3 regions of the Paenibacillus algicola genome follow, and region 1 is predicted to be linked to each of the others. Evidence: predicted binding sites of a transcription regulator. Region 1 holds the regulator's gene; each other region holds the start of a gene.

The links. Region 1 encodes LexA, which represses DNA repair genes until DNA is damaged. Its sites were predicted from a motif close to CGAACATATGTTCG; they were not measured.
Region 2: addB (helicase-exonuclease AddAB subunit AddB) is a predicted target of LexA. The motif match lies at 4,443-4,456, and genes of this name have one in related genera.
Region 3: E6C60_RS13500 (YhjD family protein) is a predicted target of LexA. The motif match lies at 5,690-5,703, and genes of this name have one in related genera.

The regions. Positions count from the first base shown of each region.
Region 1 covers NZ_CP040396.1:2,178,089-2,185,432, reverse strand. The annotation lists gene E6C60_RS10070 (hypothetical protein) at 1-440, opposite strand, end outside; gene E6C60_RS10065 (DUF896 domain-containing protein) at 480-683, opposite strand; gene E6C60_RS10060 (LysM peptidoglycan-binding domain-containing protein) at 883-1,155, opposite strand; gene lexA (transcriptional repressor LexA) at 1,437-2,063, shown strand; gene E6C60_RS10050 (hypothetical protein) at 2,193-2,510, opposite strand; gene E6C60_RS10045 (IS256 family transposase) at 2,647-3,834, opposite strand; gene E6C60_RS10040 (hypothetical protein) at 3,937-4,221, opposite strand; gene E6C60_RS10035 (hypothetical protein) at 5,438-5,947, opposite strand; gene E6C60_RS10030 (hypothetical protein) at 5,944-6,366, opposite strand; gene E6C60_RS10025 (DUF4064 domain-containing protein) at 6,795-7,127, opposite strand.
Region 2 covers NZ_CP040396.1:1,610,277-1,617,620, forward strand. The annotation lists gene mtaB (tRNA (N(6)-L-threonylcarbamoyladenosine(37)-C(2))-methylthiotransferase MtaB) at 1-1,286, shown strand, start outside; gene E6C60_RS07175 (NUDIX hydrolase) at 1,371-1,802, shown strand; gene E6C60_RS07180 (Na/Pi cotransporter family protein) at 1,804-2,778, opposite strand; gene E6C60_RS07185 (class I SAM-dependent rRNA methyltransferase) at 2,915-4,279, shown strand; gene addB (helicase-exonuclease AddAB subunit AddB) at 4,534-7,344, shown strand, end outside.
Region 3 covers NZ_CP040396.1:2,892,498-2,899,841, forward strand. The annotation lists gene E6C60_RS13450 (RidA family protein) at 1-306, shown strand, start outside; partial or broken gene E6C60_RS13455 (PadR family transcriptional regulator) at 563-923, opposite strand; gene E6C60_RS13460 (aldo/keto reductase) at 1,020-1,991, opposite strand; gene E6C60_RS13465 (SDR family NAD(P)-dependent oxidoreductase) at 2,007-2,405, opposite strand; gene E6C60_RS13470 (MarR family winged helix-turn-helix transcriptional regulator) at 2,595-3,047, shown strand; partial or broken gene E6C60_RS21365 (LysR substrate-binding domain-containing protein) at 3,372-3,985, opposite strand; gene E6C60_RS21375 (LysR family transcriptional regulator) at 3,940-4,152, opposite strand; gene E6C60_RS13490 (alpha/beta fold hydrolase) at 4,287-5,141, shown strand; tRNA gene E6C60_RS13495 (tRNA-Leu) at 5,482-5,565, opposite strand; gene E6C60_RS13500 (YhjD family protein) at 5,734-6,156, shown strand; gene E6C60_RS13505 (carboxymuconolactone decarboxylase family protein) at 6,266-6,595, opposite strand; gene E6C60_RS13510 (hypothetical protein) at 6,663-6,881, opposite strand; gene E6C60_RS13515 (hypothetical protein) at 7,018-7,344, opposite strand, start outside.

The DNA.
Region 1 (7,344 bases):
ATCAGACGGGAAAACACCCAATTGCCGCCCTTTGCTGACGTCTCAATAACGACAGAGCCGTTCAAAAGCCGAATCTTGCTAATTTCGGAAGGTGATAGCTTCCGTTCGCGATTGAATTTGAACGTTGACAGCGTATTTCGGCCAACCTTCAAGAACGGCTTTCTCAAAAAAATCATGATCGCAAGCAGCACATACAGACTAACTCCTACCCAGTTCAGAACGTCGCTTGCTCCAGCCGCGCTCGCTGTAGCTCTGCCCAACAAAGCGTACAGACCTGCCAGGGCCAGAAGCACAATCGGCAGTACATATTTACGACCCTTAAAAATGTGTCCATCAGCCGCTGTACCGTTACCGCCAATAGAGGTCTGGCCCTGCTTCTTACGCTGTTTATTGACCTGGGCCAGGTTCTTGCTTACTTTTCTTTCCCATGAACGAGACATGTCCTTACCCCTTTATTCATGTTTATTTAAAAAGCAGACTTAATGCTTTAAGCCTTTCCCTTTACCGGGCTCTTCATCAACAAATTCAATGGAATCCAGCTGCTGCCGGAAATTTCTTCTTATATTATTGAGATAGATTTCACGAAGCTCAGCACGCTCCTGCTGCTCCTGCTCCGTTAACCCCTCCGTCTTATTCTTTCTCGCTAGAACGTTAATACGCTCCACCAATGCATCAATGTCCATCTGAATACCTCCACTTATATGTTCATTTCTAACTGTGACATGAGAAAAAGAGCTTGTCAAGAAAGCGGCCTTGACCAAGCTCTTTATTATGAAAGAGTCAGATATATTATATCATTATCTGTGAAGAAACAGATACGTCATTTTAAATAATGCAGATCAAGGAGAATGAGTATACATTAAGCCTAATCCCTATGACAGTTTAGTAGAGGGGTAAGCTCAGAACCTCTCCGAATTTAATATCATGGCTATTCAGTCCGTTAAACTTCGCAACGGTATGAATATAGTCACGGATGTCCATGGAATCCGGCTTGTGACTAGCTGCAATGCTCCATAAGGTGTCACCTGACTGCACAACGATCTCCCTCACCTCAGCAGGTTCCTCTACCCCGTTTGCAAATACAGTCAATGCACTGCTAAAGCCCAGAAAGAACACGAACAGAATACCTAACAGCTTTTTGCGGTTTAAAGACATTATGTAATTCAAAGCTTGAGATAAGGACTTCCTCCCCTGTGCCCTAGCTTGCGGCTGCGCCGGGTGGTCATAAATACTCCGATAAGTACTATATTTCAGCATGTCGATCATCTCCCAAACAAATGTTCTGTTTGAATCTACTATAACAAGAACACTTGTTTGTTTCAAGCGTTTTTTACGAACAATTGTTCCGAGAAAAATTATTTAGAACTAATGTTTGTACGAACGGTAGTTCTATGTTATACTTTTACCAAACGTTACATAAATGGGGTTGATAAGGAATGTCGAAGATATCCAGCCGCCAATTGGCCATATTGGAATTTATCCGTACAGAAGTACGCAGTAAAGGGTATCCGCCTTCAGTTCGTGAGATTGGCGAAGCCGTCGGACTGGCCTCCAGCTCTACGGTACACGGTCATTTAGACCGTCTGGAGAAGAAGGGCCTGATTCGCCGAGACCCTACTAAGCCTAGAGCGATTGAACTGCTGGGCCAGGAAGAGTCAGAGAGCAGCAATCTTTTCACGCATACGATTTCCAGAGTGCCTGTAGTCGGTAAGGTTACCGCCGGCGTTCCGATCACCGCTACGGAGAATATTGAAGATTACTTCCCGCTGCCTCAGCATTTTGTTGGCGATGACAAGATTTTCATGCTTTCCGTCGCTGGCGACAGTATGGTTGAGGCTGGAATTATCAATGGAGATTACGTGATCGTGAGACAGCAGCAGACCGCGGACAATGGAGATATTGTCGTCGCCATGACCGAAGAGGACGAAGCTACAGTCAAGACCTTCTATAAGGAAAAGGATCATATCCGTCTTCAGCCAGAGAACTCGGCGTACGAGCCGCTTCGCTTGAATCATGTATCGATTTTAGGTAAAGTAGTAGGCATTTTTAGAGATATTCATTAGGAATATTCACCATCTAATTAAGAGAAGATGACCTCTGTACTTGTACAGGGTTATCTTTTTTTGTTGTTGCTTCCGAAATAAAAAAGCTGCCACTGTATTATAAAATTATAAAACATAAATTCTGGATTTTTAAAAATTCTTTAGATAAGACTGAATGGCTCTTGTAGCTTTTTTTGTTATTTCGCTATCTATTTTAGCCTCTGCATTCTGCTGGACAATAATTATCAAGTTTTTATAGCTAAAAGTTAAAATATCTGTTTTTTGAGATAGGTTCTGATCAATGTCAGATAGACCTTTAGTTTTACTATATTCAATAATGTCGTTTCCTATAAAATTTTTAGTGTAGGCAAACTTTATAATTACTTGCTTAGTGGTATCTTCATCTTCAAAAATTAGCATTCTTTGAGTTGTTCGTATTGGTGTGTTATTTTCTATCTTTCCTTCCAAAGATAAAATCTCTCGGTAGCGTCAAGAAGTTTGTGTAAGGCGGTAAGGATATCCATCGGGACGATGGATATGAGTGATGTCTGAATGTTGAGACCGTGTTGTTCGTGGGGGACAAAGCCCCACGTTTGTGCGGTCGTTACTGGTTACTCATGGGTAGCGGATAGCGTTCGTCAAACATCTCAGCAAGCTTCTTTTTGACCTCTGTCATTCCGAATCCAGGTGTGACGCGTTCTGCATACGTATCGTTGTACTCAATGCATTGTAAGTAGACGACTTTCTCGGCCGCATCCATATTCGTTAAACTGTTCATTGGCTTGAGCCGCTTACGAAACTCCTTGTTCATACGCTCGATGGGGTTCGACGTATAGATGGCCTTCTTCAGTGCTGCGGGGTACTTGTAGAACGTCAACAGCGTCGACAGCTGGCTCTCCCATGACTTCATCTCCTTCGGGTAAAGCTTGCCCCATTTGGACTTCACCGTGTCGAAGGCGGCAAGCGCCATCTCATGGTCGATCGCGTTATAGATCGTTTTCAGATCGTTAATCACGTCGGTCTTGTGCTCCACCCGAATCTTCGGGAAGGTCGCTCGGACCTTGTGTACGATGCAGTGTTGCACATCGGCCTTCGGATAGGTCTCCCGGAAGGCATCGTCCAAGCCCGGCAAGCCATCGAACACGCCGAGCAGCACTTCTTCGACTCCACGGCTATAGAGGTCTTTCAACACCTCGCGCCAGCCGTTAGAGCTCTCCTGCCCGCCGATGTAGAAGCCGAGGATCTGACGATGTCCGTGCTCGTCGATCCCCATCGCGAAATAGATGACCTCGCCGCTTACCGTGCTGCGCTTTAACTTGACGTACATCCCGTCTAAATAGATGACGGCGTAGCGCTTGGAGAGCGGGCGTTCTTGCCAGATCTGAATGTCTTCAAGCACAGTTGCCGTAATATTGCTTACCGTCGTCGGAGAATAGTGGCTGCCGAACATGCTCTCGATGAAGCGAGCGACGTCACGGGTGCCCATGCCGCTTTTGTACATTTGGATGACAGCTTCCTCCAACCAACCGTCACGACGTTGATACGGTTCGAACACTTGCGTCTGGAACTCGCCGTTACGATCTCGCGGAACCGACAGGTCCTCGATGTTGCCGTATTTCGTGTGAAGGGAGCGCTTATAGTAGCCATTGCGGCTATTGTGTCTGCAGGACTCGTCCGATTCCATAAAGGCTGTAATTTCAGCACGCATTATGCGCTCGAGGTTATCCTGTACAAATTGCATGACAAGATTTTCAAATAGATTATTCATCGTGTTTTCGGTTATATTAGTCATCGGTAGGGTCCTTTCTCTGGTGGCATCGCAACCCCGAGAATACCCTACTTTTTTTGTGTTCGGCTAGACCACAAATTCTGGTACACAACTTATTTTACGCCATCAAATCTCTCGTGTGTTAAACGATAAATCCTTATCGACTATTACTAACTCCTCTTCAAAAGTTCCGTTTTTTAAGTCAAATCCTTCAATTTTTAAAGTTTTAGCAGAATCAAAAAATAGTTTGTCAAAAATTTTATACGATATCACTTGATTTGATAATGCATTGTTATCTGATACAGGTTTATTAACTTCATGAGTATCCTTCGTAACTTCAACCTCCCCCTTACAACCCATAATGAATAATAGCGTAATTAATATAAGCAAAACACGTAAGTTTCTCATCATCTCTCCTCCTAGAAAACAGTTTTTCTATTTGTATTCTTCTATCCTATGATTGCACATCATATCAAGGAAGACATTATGTAATGTCCCAAATTCACACTGTTTCCCGTGCCTTACTTTGAAGCACAAGGATGAACAGATACGCCAAGTCGCAGAGGTTTCGTTAAACCATCCAATTTGATGAGAACACAATGCGGAAAAAGGTGTCTAAACTACTGTCACGCTGGGCTTCAATTCTAAGAAAACGACCTACAAGATGGCAAAAGCCGATCCCTAAAAAAGCTCCGTTTCACGAGGAAATCATGCCAGCGCTAAAAAACAAATGGTGGACGGGCGTATCGATCATCTGCAATTTGAGAATGAGTCAATAATTCCCACTTACCTGACCGCCTTACAATACAACTGGTGTCCCTTGAAGCAAACCACGGCTGACTGTCTTAAGTTTTTTGCCCGAGTACATTCCTGAGTTGAACCCTGATGAAGGTTTGTAGAAGCTCTTAAAACAGGACGTCGTTCACTGTGTATTATTCAGTTAATTCTACCACATATATACTAGCTCTTTATGAGGAAGATAAATTTTCCATCTATCAGATTATTTGGATCACTTACTTGTTTGGATTTAAATTTTATAGTTCGGTTTTGAGCCTAAATATCGTTTTTATATTTAATTATTGGAAATCCCCGTTTACTCTCAAACATGTACAAGAACGCTTAGGTCATGGAAGTATTCGGATAACATCCGATGTGTACGCTCACGTGTTTAAAAAACTTGAGGCTACGAATATGTATAAGTGCGAGTGTCACAAGAAAAACATTTTCGAGTAATTTGTGGGTGAATTGTGGGTGTTCAAATATATTCCTTATACCGATTCGTATTGCCCCCCAAAACAAAAACCCCTCACGCCATACGGCGCAAGGGATTCCTCTTTTAGTACATGGTCATGTATTGATCGCGTTCCCATCCGTGAACCTGTGTGCGGTTTATGGTCATGGCTATCAAACAGAATTTTTTCTTCATTAATATATAGGAATCAAGGGGGCTTTAATAAATCAGTTGTCAAAGCTTTTTAGAGTTTATTTTGATCAAGGGGGCAAACGGGGGGCAATTTGGGGGGCATTTGCTTCGTGTCGTAAATGCCCTTAAAAAATAACATTCAATTATAAATGAAATATTTGAGCTTATCAGTGATATTGTTTCAGCAAAACGCTGGGGAGAATATTATATAAATTTTTCCAATGTATTTATACGTTCTTTTTCAGACATTATCATCAGAATTTTGTTGATCATTTCAAATAACATTCTGTAAATGTATACTAACCGTTTTATTCCCGCCTCTTCATTTTTTGTTATTCTTGCCTCTTCATTCTTAGGAAACTTTTCTGCCATAGAGTTTAAAACCATTGGTATATTTTTATAAAATCCAATTGTAATTGAAGCAGCTAATTGAAATCTAAAGTAACGCGATACTTTTTTATAAGGGACTTTTTCAGATTGAGAGTGTTTTCTAATCAAAGAATTAATTGCATCTTCTGTAATATCTCCCATCACAACATAACCTCTCTTAAAGATTATTGCTGGCATCACAGATACAAGACACACTGCCAATATTGGTAAAAGTAAGTAATAATCAGAATGTACATTATACATACGAAATTTAATTCCGACACCTATACTTGTACCAGCTATAATTACTAGCAAGATACTAACAATTAAAAATGAAATGCTCAAGCCCTGGTGCCCCCTCTCTCTCCGTTCTCAAGAGCTACAGCGGTCTGTAAGCTTGCCTTTTCTAATTCCAATTCTTCTACGTATTCTCCTAACCAATCGGCTAGCGTCCAAATAACTGTTAAACCAGAAAAAAGCCAATACCACTTTACAGCAAAGCCATTACCTTCAAAGAATGGGAATGATTCAATTTTTATATTTAGATTATTATCTACAGTCAAAGCTCCAAATACAGCTATTAAATTCAGCATAATAGTAAGAACTGCTATAGTCATCCCTACCCCTTTGGTAAATGATCTAATTTTTGTTGTAGGCGTACATTTAGCATAGTCAAATAACAAACCACAACCAAGCATGAATAAACCAACAAAAACACTATTACCTGGAGAAACTGTTATCCCTAAGATTATCCATGTAATCAAGTTGTAAGAAACTCTCCATCCTGGATGAGAAAAATTCGAAGCCTTGTCCTGTTTTCGAGGCATTTAGTATTGTTCATCCCCTTAAATTTCCATTTAAACATTTATAATAGCGAACTGTTTTTTTTCATATCACACTATAGTTAAAACAAGTATAATCAATTTGGAATTTGATGTAAATATATTTCCTATCAAATAATCTTTCACGCTGTGAGTAATTATTATCCAGTACGTTATACGTTTAAATATTCGGTAACTTTATCTGCAAATATATAGGATTTGAAGTATGTCTTCCTCGTAGATTAAATGCTATCGAAGTTTTTACAGACCAAGTATTGAGCATACCGTTGTTAATTGGCAATGTCTAATTGAAAATCCCAAGCGTTTGGAAATATGAAAAAGGCCCGGGACGCCATACCCAGGCCTTTTTATTATGCCGTTTTGGTTTGCACTTCTCTCTTGCCGAGGATCCCCATGAATCCGCCGATAATGAAAAGAATTGCAGATAATATGTAGAAGAAAGAGATGCTGATAAATCCAGCAATGCCGCTGATTACCATTAAAACACCAGCTACTTTAGGTTTTGGCTTAGACATTGCAGCTCCGATAATGCCAAGAATGCTAAATATCATGGCCGTTAATCCAAGTCCTAGAATACTGGAAGTACCGTCATTTGAAAAAGCAGCGTCAATACCTCCGACCGTCAGAGCGATAATCGAAGCAATCACACCAAAAATACCTGCTACCAGACCCATTGCAAACATAGAATGACCTCCTAATATATGGTTCTAATGTACTATACATGATATTATACAAATATCAAAGCAATTTTTGTAATATTATAGGGGGTTCTGTTATGATCACCGAAATAAAGCTTGCTCTTCAAAACCGCCAGCAGCTGACAATACGTACAATAGACGGAGATAGGCTGCAAGGCATACCTGAAGCATGCACCGACCGTGTGAAGCTTCGTATCAATCA
Region 2 (7,344 bases), 570 kb from region 1:
CCGAAGCCATCTGGCAGCTTTTCAAAAATGAAGGCTACGAGCAAGTGGACTTCGAACAAACCGCTGATGTTTATTTGATCAATACTTGCCATGTTACGAATACCGGTGATAAGAAAAGCCGGCAAATGATCCGGCGTGCGGTCCGTCGCAATCCGGATGCCATTGTCGCGGTTACGGGCTGCTATGCCCAGACCTCGCCGGCTGAAATTCTCGACATTCCTGGTGTAGACCTTGTCATCGGCAACCAGGATCGCGACAAGATCATGCAGTTTGTGCATGAAATCGAGCAGACCCGCCAGCCGATCAACGCCGTGCGCAATATTATGAAGACCCGGGTGTTTGAGGAGATGGATGTGCCGGACTTCGCTGACCGGACCCGTGCGTTCCTCAAAATCCAGGATGGGTGCAACAACTTCTGTACGTTCTGCATTATTCCATGGTCCCGCGGCTTGTCGCGCAGCCGTGATGCGGACAGCATTATTAAGCAGGCGAAGCAGCTGGTGAATGCCGGCTATAAAGAGATTGTATTGACCGGCATTCATACGGGCGGCTACGGTGATGATCTCGACAACTACCGCCTGTCTGACCTGCTGTGGGATCTCGACAAGGTGGAGGGGCTGGAACGCATCCGGATCAGCTCCATTGAAGCGAGCCAGATTGACGATGCGGTGCTGGACGTGCTGAAGCGTTCCACCAAAATGTGCCGCCATCTGCACATTCCGCTGCAGGCCGGAGACGATACCGTCTTGAAACGGATGCGGAGAAAGTACACGACCGAAGAGTTCCTGACCAAAATGAAGCTCATTCGCGAAGCGATGCCAGAGCTGGCTATTACGACTGATGTGATTGTCGGCTTCCCTGGCGAGACAGATGAGATGTTCCGCAACGGCTACAATCTCATGAAGGAGATCGGATTCTCGGAAATGCACGTCTTCCCGTATTCCAAGCGTACCGGTACGCCGGCGGCGCGGATGGAGGATCAGGTGGAGGACGAGGTGAAGAACGCCCGAGTCCACGAGCTCATTGATCTGTCCGAGCAGCTGCAGCTGGCCTATGCCGAGCAGTTTGTCGGCCGCATTGTTGAGGTGATTCCAGAGCGTGAATACAAGGGCGGACCGGGCGGCAAGATGCAGGGCTACAGCGACAATTACCTGCAGCTCGTGTTCGACGGTGGACCAGAGCTGGAAGGGAAACTGTGCCGGGTTCAAATTACTCAAGCCGGTGTTAATGAGTGCCAGGGTGAGCTGATCAGCGTCCACGAGAACGGACTGGCAGCAGCCTTGTAGCCTAGTAAGCAACAGCCTGATCACAAGGATTTCATTTCCGAATAGGAAGTGGAATCCTTGTTGCACATGAAGGAGGAATCAGACATGAACCGGAAGGAAATTTCTGCGGGAGGCGTGGTGTATCGCCAAGTAGACGGCTATCTGCAAATTCAGCTTATTCAGGACCGCTACAGCAAAATATCTTTGCCCAAGGGCAAAATGGAAGCAGGAGAAACCGTAGAGGAGACGGCTTTGCGCGAAATTTTGGAGGAAACCGGAATTTCGGGGAGAATCGTGTCGCCGGTCGATATTATTGCTTATACGTATAATCATCCCCAGTATGGCCGGGTGGATAAAGAAGTCCACTATTATCTGGTAGAGGCTTCGGGAGGGGCGCTGAAGCCCCAGCTGGAAGAGATCAACGGTGTGGAATGGTACGAGCCGCTGCAGGCCTGGAGCAGGCAGCAGAGCAACGGCTACAGGAACAATGATCCTATTCTGCGGAGAGCCTTGTCCCTTCTGAACATCGAGGTATAGGTCAAGAGGCTGCTGCTTTCTTCCAGACCGGAAGATAGCAAAGCGGCAGAGCGAGCAGGGAGCAGACCACGTTGAAGATCGTCTGGGCATGGGCAATCTGCCCCGCCGGGTCGCCTGCAAGCTGACCGGAGACCTGTGTCAGCAGCGGCAGCAAGGGAGCGAACAATATAACGCCCCCGATATTTAAGGCAAGATGGGAGCCGGCAACGAACCTGCCGGCCGGAGTGCTTCCTGCTGCAGCTAGGATCGCGGTCACGCAGGTGCCGACATTGGAGCCGAGCACCATGGCAACACCAATCTCAGGCGGCAATGCCCCACTGAGGCAAAGGCTCATGGTCATAGCCACAACGGCGGCGCTGCTATGCATCAGTGCAGTCAGCATGGCGCCGGCCAGAATCCCCCAGCCGCTGCTTCGCTCTGCCTGCTCCAGAAACCAGGCGAAGACGCCCATCTCCTGAAGCGGCTTGCCGATGGACTGCATAACCGTAATGCCAAGCAGTACCATGGCGAAGCCGGCAACGGCCAGGCACAGAAATTGCAGCTGCTCCAGGCGACCGAGCCAGGGAGAAGAGCTGCGTGATAGAACCATCTCGTTCCAGATGATGCTTCCTGCCCAAATGAGCAGGGAGAGCAGGAGCAGGGGGAAGGCAGCCGCACCAATGTTCAGGCTGATCAGCTCTGTGGTCAGCGTTGTGCCGATGTTCGTGCCGAGAATGATGCCGAGAATGCCGGCCTGACCAAGCAGGCCGGCATTGGCGAAGCCAATCGTAATCACGGTGACAGCGGTGCTGCTCTGCAGCAAAGCCGTCAGCCCGGCGCTGGTCAGCATGCCTTTGAGCGGCGTGGCTGCGGCATAATGGAGCCACTGGTGAAGGCGCGGGCCGGCCCAGCGCTGCAAGGCGGCCTCCATCACCTTCATGCCGAACAAGAACAGCGCGAGCCCATACAGCATGGGGAACCACAGGGAATGAAGCAACAGAGAGCTCTCCTTTTTTTAGAGTAAGTACTGAGAATATATGAACAATGGCGGGGAGACATGCAGGGTTTGTCCGGTGCGGTCTTCTAGCTCAAGGAATGACTATGAATTCAGGAAATCAGGGAGTGAGTCAAGCATGCCAAGCGTGATCTTGGATCGTAATCGAAAAAAAAGGCTGGAGCAGGGACATCCGTGGATATTTAAAAGTGAAATTGCCTCGGTAGAAGGGTCTCCGTCCGCCGGTGACGTCGTACAGGTGCTGAACCACCAGGGACGATTCCTGGGTAGCGGGTATTACAACCCGAGCTCGCAAATTACCGTACGCCTCTTGTCGTACCAGCCGCTGGAGGCTATGGACAAGCAGTTTTTCATTTCCCGCTTTCAGGACTGTCTGAAGCATCGGGAGCGCTTCCTGAAGGGAGATCATGCGTACCGCTTGGTGTATGGAGAAGCGGATTATCTGCCGGGTCTTATTGTGGACCGTTTTGATCAGGTGCTGGTGGTACAGCTGCTGACACTCGGAATGGATCGCTGCCGGGAAGCCATTACAGAGGCACTGATCGAGGTTATGCAGCCAAAGGGTATCTATGAGCGCAGCGATGTATCCGTGCGGGAGCTGGAGGGGCTGGAGCAGCGTAAGGGCGCATTGTACGGGGAATGTCCGCGTTATGTCACCGTCCTGGAGAACGGACTTCAGATCAAGGTCGACATTGAGGAAGGTCAGAAGACGGGATATTTCTTTGATCAGCGTGAGAACCGGGCTTCGATCGCACCGCTGATGACAGGCTGGGGAGAGCGGAGCGGCATTCAGCTTCAGAGTCGAGACATAGATGGACAAGAGACGCTAGTGCCCGTAAACAGAAGTGGAAAAGAAGTGACGTTTCCGTATTGGGACGGAGCAACGGTGCTGGAGTGCTTCTCACATACCGGGAGCTTCACGCTGAATGCTTGTCAGTACGGGGCCAAGAAGGTGACCTGCCTTGATATTTCCGAGCATGCCATCCAGAGCGCCCGTGAAAATGTAGAGTTGAACGGCTTTGAGGACCGCGTGGAATTCGTCGTGGATGATGCCTTTCAATACTTGCGGAATCAGGTAAAGGGGACCGAAGAACGCCATGAGCGGGCTGCAAAAGGAAGCAAGGTGGATACCTCGAAGCCGCTGACGGCCGGGGGAGGACGAACGTGGGATGTGGTCATTCTGGACCCGCCTGCATTCGCCAAGACGCGCGGAGCGGTTAAAGGGGCCTGCCGCGGCTATAAGGATATCAATCTTCACGGGATGAAGCTGGTGAACGAGGGAGGCTATCTGGTGACGGCAAGCTGCTCCTATCATATGAAGCCGGAGCTGTTTCTGGAGACGATCCACGAAGCCGCGCAGGATGCGGGCAAGCAGCTGCGTCTGGTGGAATGGCGCGCCGCCGGCAAGGACCACCCGCAAATTCTCGGCGTGGAGGAAGGGCATTACCTGAAATTTGCCGTCTTTGAGGTTCGCAGCAAGTAGTCTCGCTGTCACGTATAATTGCTCAGCAATTTCAATGCATAGATAAGACCTGCGTTCAGGCCGGTAGGGAGCAGTCCCTTTCGGCTTTTTGGGCTTCCTTGCGATACTGTTATGCATACGGTCCCCCAAGACTTCCTATCATTTCAAAGCTGCCAGTGTTATCCAAACACATGTTCTTGATAGAGGCATGTATGCTATAATGATAGACAGTATTTTACGAGGAAAACAGACAGTATAGAATGGGAGGCTTGCCTGTGTCAGTTCGTTTTTTGATCGGCCGTTCCGGGAGCGGCAAGAGCACCCGGATGAGAAAGGAAATAGCCAGCCGCCTTGCTGAAGCTCCGCAGGGCAACCCCTTGATTCTGCTCGTGCCCGAGCAGGGCTCATTTGATGCAGAGCATGCGCTCGTGACTGCTCCGGGCGTTCGGGGCTCGCTTCGGGCGCAGGTGCTTAGCTTCCGCCGCCTGGCGTATCGGGTCATGCAGGAAACTGGCGGAGCGGCGAAAGTGGTGATCGGTGAAGAGGGCAAACGCATGCTCTTGTACAAAATTATCCAAAGGCGCAAGGATGAGCTCAACCTGTTCGGCGCCTCCGGGGAGCAGCTCGGCTTTGTTGGCAAGCTCAGCCAGCTGTATACCGAGATGAAGCGCTACTGCGTAGATGCCTCCTGTGTGCAGGAGCAGCTGGAGCAGATGGCGTCCACAAGTACCAGCCCGCCGCTGCTAAGGCGCAAGCTGGAGGATATTTTGGCGGTGTATCGGGATTTCGAGCAAGAGATGGCTCCGCTGTACAAGGACGATGAGGATACGCTGGCTGCACTTGCAGACTGTGTCCGGGAATCCTCCTATATCCGGGACGCTGACCTGTGGATTGACGGCTTTAACGGATTTACTCCCCAGGAATATATTGTACTGCGGGAGCTGATGAACCATGCCCGCTCGGTGACCATCGCCTTGACGCTGGACAAGCCTTACCCGGAAGGAATGACTCCTCATGAGCTGGATCTGTTTCATCCGACGGCGGTAACGTACAGCAAGCTGCGGGGAGCGGCGGGCGAGGCAGGGCTGGACGTGGAGCATACGGTGCTGGACGCAGAGCAACTCCCCCGCTTCAAGGACAGCCCCGCGCTGGCGCATCTGGAACGGGGCTTTGACCGCAGGCTAAAGTGGAGCGGAAGCAGCCCGCCAGAGGGCATCAAGCTCTATGCTGCGGGGAACCGCCGGGCCGAAGTGGAAGGGGCGCTCCGGGAAATGCTCCGGCTTGCACGGCAAGGTGCCCGCTATCGGGAAATGGCTGTTCTGACCCGCAATCCGGGAGATTATCAATTTCTCATCGGTCCCTTGTTCCGTGATTACGGCATTCCTTATTTCCTGGATCAGAAGCGAAATGAGCTGCATCATCCGCTCGTAGAGTTTATCCGTTCCGCGCTGGAGGTTGCGGTGCGGCGATGGCGGTACGAGGATGTGTTCCGCTGCATAAAGACGGATTTGCTGCTGCCTTTGGATGGCAGCCTGTCACGCGAGGATATGGACCGGCTGGAGAATCACGTTCTGGCCAGCGGTATTCATGGCACGCGGTGGACGGACGGAAAGCCGTGGCGAGGCATGCCGAGCCTTTCGTTGGAGGATGAAGGACGGTCGCACCGGGAGGAAGGTCTGCAGCTCATTGAGCAGTGCCGATTGGCCGTTACCGTTCCTCTGCAAGCTTTTGACAAGAGGCTGAAGCAGGGCGCCACCGCGAAGGACAAATGTACAGCGGTATTCCGCCTGCTGGAGGAGGCCATGATTCCCGAGAAGCTGGAGCTGATGAGCCGCGCCGCACTGAATGAGGGAAGGCCGGAAGCTGCCCGGGAGCATCGCCAGGTATGGAGCGCAGTGCTGGAGGTGCTGGATCAGATTGTGGAGATGATGGGGGGCGAAAGATTTAGCGCCGAGGCCTTTGCCGGCATCCTGGATACCGGTCTGTCGGAGCTGGAGCTGGCCCTCGTGCCGCCGGCTTTAGATCAAGTGCTCGTGGGCACGATGGACCGGACGCGGACCGGAGATGTCAAATATGTGTTTCTGCTGGGTGTGAACGATGGTGTGATCCCGGCGCAGTTCCAGGATGACGGCATTTTGTCCGAGCAGGAGCGGGTGACGCTGGAGGCATCCGGGATGGAGCTTGCACCCAATATTTCACGCCGGCTGCTGGATGAGCGATTTGTTATTTACTCGGCGCTGACAACGGCCAGCCGGCAGCTGTGGATCAGCTATCCATCTGCTGATCAGGAAGGAAAGACCCTGCTGCCATCCGAGCTGATCCGGCATATCAAGGGCATGTTCCCATTGAAGGAGGCCGTGCTGCCGTTAAGACCGCATGGCGGAATGTCATCGCAGGAGCAGTCCGACTTCGTAGCAGGAGAGATGCGATCTCTTGCCTTCCTGACCGCACGGCTGCGGGACTGGAAACACGGGGAGCCGCTCCCGCCGCTCTGGTGGGAGGTATATAACTGGTATGCGAGAAGTCCGGCCTGGCGCAGCCAGCTGGACCAGCAGCTCTCCTCGCTCTCCTACAGGAATGAGACCGCCCAGCTAGAGGCCGAAACGAGCCGCAGACTGTATGGCAGCCGTATTCGTTCAAGCGTCTCCCGCATGGAGCGGTTTGTGGCTTGTCCATTTTCCCACTTTGCTTCTCACGGCTTGAAGCTTGCCGAGAGGCAGACATACCGACTTCAGGCGCCTGATATTGGCCAGCTCTTTCATGCGGCGCTCAGCGATATGGCTTCCCGGTTTCGGGAGCAGAAGCGAAGCTGGGGCGATCTGAGTCCGGAGGAATGTCTGCGGGAAGCAGAAGCGACCGTTGACCGTCTGGCACCGAAGCTGCAGGGCGAAATTCTGCTCAGCTCCAAGCGCTACGGCTATATTTCCCGAAAGCTGAAGAGCATTGTGGGGCGGGCCTCCATCATTCTGGGCGAGCAATCCAGACGGGGGAGCTTTGAACCGGTCGGGCTGGAGCTGGATTTCGGACCGGGCAAGGACATTCCTCCGCTTCGTTTTGAGCTGCCGGGAGGCGTCGAAATGGAAATT
Region 3 (7,344 bases), 710 kb from region 1:
TATATTTCAGGACAATTTTCCCACGACACAGCTGGCACGTTCGTTGGCGAAGGCGATATCGAGGCACAGACCAGGCAAACTCTGGAAAATATGGATCGCTTGCTGGCGCGATTTGATGTCACGAGGTCGAACCTCGCTTATGTGGAGATCTATTTGACAAACGCTCAAGAACATTCCGAGCCGGTCATCCGGCTGTTCAAGGAATACGTAGGACAACACCGGCCTGCCGGCAGTCTCATCGGCGTGACATATCTTGCGTTCCCTGAGCAATTGATTGAAATTAGCGCCGTAGTACACGGTGACTAACTCGACTACCGCGGTCGGCGCAGCAGGGGCGGTCGGGCTTCGGATAGGCGCGACCGCTATTCGCGCAAAACAGAAGGATATCGCCAAGTAAAACCAAATGATACCGTATCTACACATTCCACCATCTTTTCCGTCATTCTGCGATAATCTCAGACGCTGATTTTCTGTTATGCAAGTTCCAGTAATATTCGATCGCCAACACAATTACATTTTCATTTGAAGTAAGATAGCGTAATAGACCGCCCTTTTTTACAAAGGCGGTTGTTTTTCTTATTGCTAAAAAGGAGTTAACCAAGACCAAGTGATAGGAACGGGAATTTTCGTTCATTCGGCGGTAGTAATCGATTGTGCCGGGAAGTTCTTGTGTATTGCACGGGTATTCATCAAGGAGGACTATTCGGGGTTTAGTCTGGCCTATTTGCGATTGAATCAGTTCCAGCAATTTGTTTTTGTCGAATTTATCAGCAAAGAGCAGCGCCCCATACAATTGCAGGTTCACATATTCCGATTGGGTGCCGTACGTATTTGTAATGGCGTTTTTCCATTAAGGCCAGCAATTCATAGCCGTGAGCGTCGGGATTTTGGATGAGTAAGCCAAGGATGAGTAAGGGAATCAAGGCTGCATCACCTTCGCCATCAGCGCCTAGAATTCTGTGTACTAAAACCGGCGCCAGGTGAAGCCGTTCCTGGAGTAAAGTTGTTGTGCCAACAGTTTATACTAGTGGATGTGGTATATAAAGTTCTTCTAAACGGGTAATTTCTTCAGAAGTCAATTTAACCGACAACGCTGAAACCGCATCTTCCAGATGGCTGATTTTCGTCGAACCCACAATCGGCGCGGTAACCTCTTCTTTTTGTAGCAACCACGCGAGTGCAATTTGCGCACGCGAAATTCCCCGGTTAGCAGCAATTTCTCTAACTCTTTCAGCGACTTTGCGATCTGCCTCTTCCGTTTTACTAAACAATGCCTTTGCTACCTGGTCCTTCTCTGATCGCGCGGTCTGCTCATTCCAATCCCGTGTTAACCGGCCTGCTGCCAAAGGCAGGTAAGGAGTAACGCCAACTCCCTCGTCACTGCAAAGGGGGAGCATTTCTCGTTCTTCTTCCCGATAGAGCAGGTTTAATCGATTTTCCATGGAAACGAACCGTGTCCAACCGTTGCGCTCTGCGACATGCTGAGCTTTCGCAAACTGCCATGCCAGCATGGAGGATGCACCAATGTATCTGACCTTGCCCGCCTTAACTAAAGCGTGAAGAGCCTCCATGGTCTCCTCAATTGGCGTATTAGGATCCCATCGATGAATCTGGTATAAATCGACATAGTCTGTTCCGAGTCGTCTTAGGCTGTTATCAATTTCGATCATGATAGCTTTACGGGAAAGTCCCATTGCATTGGGACCTTTGCGCATCGGAACAAATACCTTTGTTGCTATGACGACTTCGTCCCGATGTGCAAATTCCTTTAAGGCACGCCCGAGAATTTCTTCACTTGTTCCGTCGGAATACATGTTGGCCGTACTGAAAAAGTTGATGCCTGATTCGAGCGCCTTCTTAATAATCGGTCTGCTTTGCTCCTCATCCAGAGACCATGGGGTATTGCCGCGTTCAGGGACCCCAAAGCTCATGGTTCCAAGGCTTAACCGCGAAACATCCAAGCCGCTGCGTCCAAGTTTTACATATTCCATTTGTTAATACACTCCTTAAGTATATTTTATCCAAGCCTTCACATTGTCTACACCTATCTCGGTGTGCCAGTGGCTCGAGACTACATCACCACGGGAGTTGGCGTCTTTCGTTTGAGAATGTACCCGTCGGACCGTCCCCGTCGAGGAGCGCAAGGCGCATGGGATGTCGCGCGGCTTGCTCGACGGTGCCTGTGCCCTCAAAGTTGTTGAGATCCGTCGCGGTGAAGCCCGGGCATACCGCATTGACCTTAATGGGCGCCCTGACTTCCCGACCTCCTCGAGAGCCCTGCCCGGCTGACCCGTGTGCGATATACCCGCATTGTTCACGAGCACATTGAGCCGACTGAGTTCGCTGCGGATGTACTCTGCCGCGGCGGAGATCGAATCCTGATTTGTAACGTCGAGTTGGAGGATGCGGGAATCTGCTCCGACGCTCTTCGCGGCCGTCTCCCCTTTCTAGTGGATTTAATGCTCAATTTTGGATTGCAAATTAAGGTTGATACTTCAACTTTAAAGTCGCCAGTTTCCTCTCAAGTTGACGTGTCAACCTAAGTGTAGATTACTACCTTGTGGTTGACATGTCAACAATGATATTATACTTTCATGGATACTAACAAAATAATCGAAGATGAAATGAAAATATGGAATATGTGGAAAGGCTCCTTTAAGCGAATTTTCGGTCGCGTCGTTAAGGAGCTTTCTGAACATACAGGACTATCAGAAGGAGACTTTGGAATATTAGACCGGCTAGTCCAATTTGGAGATGGCAAGCTTCGCCAACAGGAACTAGCCGACTCGATGAACTGGGATAAGAGCAGATTATCCCATCATTTGTCGCGAATGGAAAAACGGGGCCTTGTTATAAGAAGTCCATTAGATACCGAACGAGGTGTCCAGGTCATCATTACTTCTGCCGGAAAAGCTGCTTTAGATGAAGCTCTGCCCATCGTCTCAATGGCAATACGCAAGTATTTTTTGGATCAATTAACCGAGCAAGACATTGAATCAATTACGAAGCTGGCAGAAAGAACGAAAAACGACCCTAGCCTCCGGTAAGCCTAGTTAATCACTTTTCTGGGAGCTGTCCATGCTGTGCTGTATAGTCGAATACTACAAGAAACTGAACCGGCCCTCCCCTTTATCTGTGCCCCCCAGAAACACGCAGCAGCCTATTTGATTCGGCTTTTTCGACAGTCGCGGGTAGCTCATCTTCTTCTTTACCACTACCGATGATACGGTTCTCCGTACTGTCTGAAACGGCAAACTTCAGGGTTATCCTTTGCAGGAGGGCCCTGAGGTTGGTTACCATTTTCAATTATCATACCCGTGAACACCCAAAAGGTTACTCGGCGAATACCATTTACAGAGATATAGACTCCTTTAGAAAATCCCTTTAACGCTTTCCGTTTGATTCTCTGGTTTCACATAGATCACGGCCATTTCATTCGCTTCCACGTTCGATTCATTCTGAACTTCATCTGCATTAAGATGATACAGCTTTTTAAGGCTGTTCTTATCCCCTTTTTCCATTAAAAAAACACAGGAGGTCAGATTGAAACCAGTCTTTAGTTCGTTGCTGATAGCTATTTCAGGGACTAAGGCAAACCCTTTTCCACAGCTTACATATTGTTTTATCATCTCAAGACTTGGTAGCTCTAACGCATCTTTAACGATAATCCCGGCATTTTTCAAAACATCTACAGCAGTCGTATGATACAAACAAGAGGTACCGCTACTTATAAAAAGCTCGTCATTTAGAATGTGGACTCCCGCGTTTTCCACCCTCCGAGCTATATCCTCAGACGCAGCAAAAACGATGGTCTCATCCATAATTGGATAAAAAAAATATAATGCCGATTCGGATTTTGAGGAACAATTCCAAAATCTAGCTCATAATCCAATATACCTTTTAGGATGTCTCGATGCGACCCTTGTTCAATACGCAAATTTACGTTCGGAGAGTTTCTCGTGTATTCCTGAACAAAGGGAAGCATTCGTGTAAGAAAAAAGGATCCGTAGGTTCTATCCCTCGTGGATATCGATGAAACAATTTTTGTCCGCTAATTTTTTCTAACTGTTGGATATGAGTGGTTACAGTGGACTGAACATAACCCAAGCGATCCGCAAGCTCGACTGAAACTTTTTTCTTCAAGCAAAGCAATAAACGCCAGAAAAAAACGACCTTCTAGTAAATCTATCACATCGATCACCTTTCTATATTTCAATTCGAAATAGCAGATATTCAATTTATTCGTTAGTAAAATATATGCTTTTATTATACGATTACTTTAATAAATGAAGATTAGTTATCATCAGCAAATCGTTGGAGATGTCGAAGTTTTTTATCGCGAAGCCGGCCCTAAAGACGGTCAAGTTATTTTATTATTACACGGGTTTCCATCTTCAAGTCATATGTTTCGCGACCTAATTCCCAAACTGGCAGAACAATACCGTGTCATTGCCCCTGATCTCCCTGGATTCGGTCATACAATAACTCCGCCCCGCAGTCAATTTAACTTCACATTTAACAGTCTGTTCCAAGTTATTGAAGGTTTTACTGAAGCTTTAGGTCTCAAACAGTATGTACTTTATGTATTTGATTACGGTGCACCTGTTGGTTATCGTTTGGCAGTGGCTCACCCGGAAAGAGTTCAAGCAATTATTAGTCAGAATGGTAACGCTTATACTGAGGGATTTAGTGACGCGTGGGGATCCTGGGAGACGTATTGGCACTCTCCGACACCTGAAAATCGTGAAGCATGTCGCAATTCCTTGACCCCTGAGACCATACGTAACTTTCAGTATCTACATGGAGCTGATGCCAGCCTTGTTTCACCAGATGGGTATTCCTTGGATATTGCTTTCATGTCGCGCCCAGAAGCTGAAGAAATCCAACTGGACTTGATTCTTGATTATAGAACCAATGTGGATATTTATCCTTACTTTCAGGCTTATTTCCGTAAGTATCAACCTAAACTTTTAGCTGTATGGGGTAAAAATGATCCTGCCTTCCTCGCTGCTGGAGCTGAGGCTTATAAGCGTGATATTCCATCTGCGGAAGTCCATTTACTTGATACTGGGCATTTTGCTCTCGAAACACATGCTAAAGAGATCAATGAGCTAATTCAACAATTCTTAAAAAAATGTTAATAACAAACTAAAAGGCTGACGACCGAGACATAGTGTCGGAGCATGTTCCAGCTATTTAGGGACCTGCTTCCGACATTTTTTGTTCCTACTTGGTGTGTAGCTCAAAGTGCATTTCACAATTTCTCGCTAGGTGATCGAATCAACCCTGGAAAATCACTCAGAACTTTCCTCTTGTGCTCAAGCCATTATCCACGACAGCAAACATCTTTGCACTTCTAGATCACAGTTCAAATGTTTCATCTGTACAGGTCATGAGCAACACCTTGCAAATCCCAATTATGCAAAAAGCTCCTGAATCGTCGCAAGGACAAATCCAAGAGCTCGTTAATTGTTAAGGTGATGCGGTCGAGAGGACTCGAACCTCCACGGGGGTTAGCCCACACGGACCTGAACCGTGCGCGTCTGCCAATTCCGCCACGACCGCAAATTGTGTTTGTCGCTCCATCATGAATCATATCGCGGCGACAAGATATATCTTATCATGCTAGCTATATCGTGTCAACACTTTTTTAAAAGCTTGATTAAATCTCAGACTTTCGGTTAAAATAAGAACATAAGTTCGTACTTTAATCCTACATTTGAGGTGATCGTCATGGCTGTATCGGGAATGAGTACTGAAGACCGTTCACTGATCAGGAGCTATATGCTGCTTCGATTCACGCACCGCGTGTTTGAACGGGACTGCCGGATTATTCAGGAGAGCGGCGTCTTTAAGACCCCCGAGCTTTATGTGGAGCTCGTCGGCAATGGCGCCAAGAAGACCGCTCTAATGCTAAAGGAAATCAAGCTCCAATTTGCCACCCGTACAATCAAGATCATCGAAATCACCCGAGATGCTGACGGCGTTCAGGCCCGTTATGCTTGCCGGGGATATATCGGTACTCTTCAAATACTGTGGCCCTGTTTCCAGCAGGAGGTCATGTTCCGCATGCGGGCTTACCTGGGCCTGCATCTTCCTGAAGCGCCGCAGGCGGAAGCCGAAATTTCTGCTGCGCCTGCCTGTCCCTTGCCTTGAAGTGCATTAGCATATAGATATACGTAAAGAACCGCCTGACAGGCAGCAGGGCTGCAATACAGACGGTTCCTTAGCGTGCTTGCACTTTGAGAAGATTGGTCACTCTGCGCTATTTCAGATTGGCCTGAACTCTCATCAAGCCCTGTGACATAGCATGTCCTGCACTGGCAGCCGAGGCCACGGCAGCAGCCTCCATGATCTGGGCATCACTAGCCCCTTTCGACCTTGCCTCTTCCATATGGTAATACGTACAAAGCTCGTTGTTCGCGAACATGGCGATCCCCAGCGCGATCAGCTGCTTTGTTTTTTCATCCAGCTCCCCATCCTGAAAGCAGACCCCGGTGAAGTGATGATAAGACTCTGCAATGGCCGGCATGGCTGTTTTCAGATTGTGGATTTCATGTTTGTAGGCATTGACCTTATCACTGTGAAATTCCATCGATTTATTCCACCTCACTGTAGCTTAACTTCTCCCGTCTAGGTTGTCCCGATGGCAGAAATCTATGCTAGGCATCCAGTGGACTAATGCGCGGTTCGCTATGAAGCTGATAGCTGTAGCCGCGGCTAAGCTTGACCACCCGGCGGTTCCTGCGGCGGATAATAACATGCTCTTCATCCCAGGCGACTACAATCCCGCTCACATCATTGCTTTCCAGACCATCTCGAACGACACGCACTCGTTCCCCGGACAAACGCAGCTCATTTAACTGCTCGTCGTTAATCATACAGGCCCTCCTTTCTCATGATTAAAAAGGCCCCCGCAGGATGAATGTCATCCCGCAGGCAGCCTTCAACAATAAAGCATCATATGGAGAAACATCAGCCTTCTGCGGAGCATTCACTCCCGCACGCACATACGCCTTAACGCTGAGCAGGCTCGATGCTGTCATTCTTCTCAAACCAGAAATCAAGAACTGTGGATGACATAACCCGCTTCTCTACATATTCCACCTGCTGCTCTGTAAACTGCTCTCTCCAGTTATAAGAAAGCTCTTCACACATGCCAGCAATTGTCAGAAGCTCAGACCAGGCTACATAACGCTTATACCAAAAGAACTGAGGATGTTCGATCATATAGGGATAAAGGTCATCGAATTCGGTGTGCTTGCAATCCAGCGCCCGTTCAAAGTGAACCTTCGCTCCGCTCAGCTTCTCGATCAAGTAAGTTTCAGTTACCGGCTCTTTCCC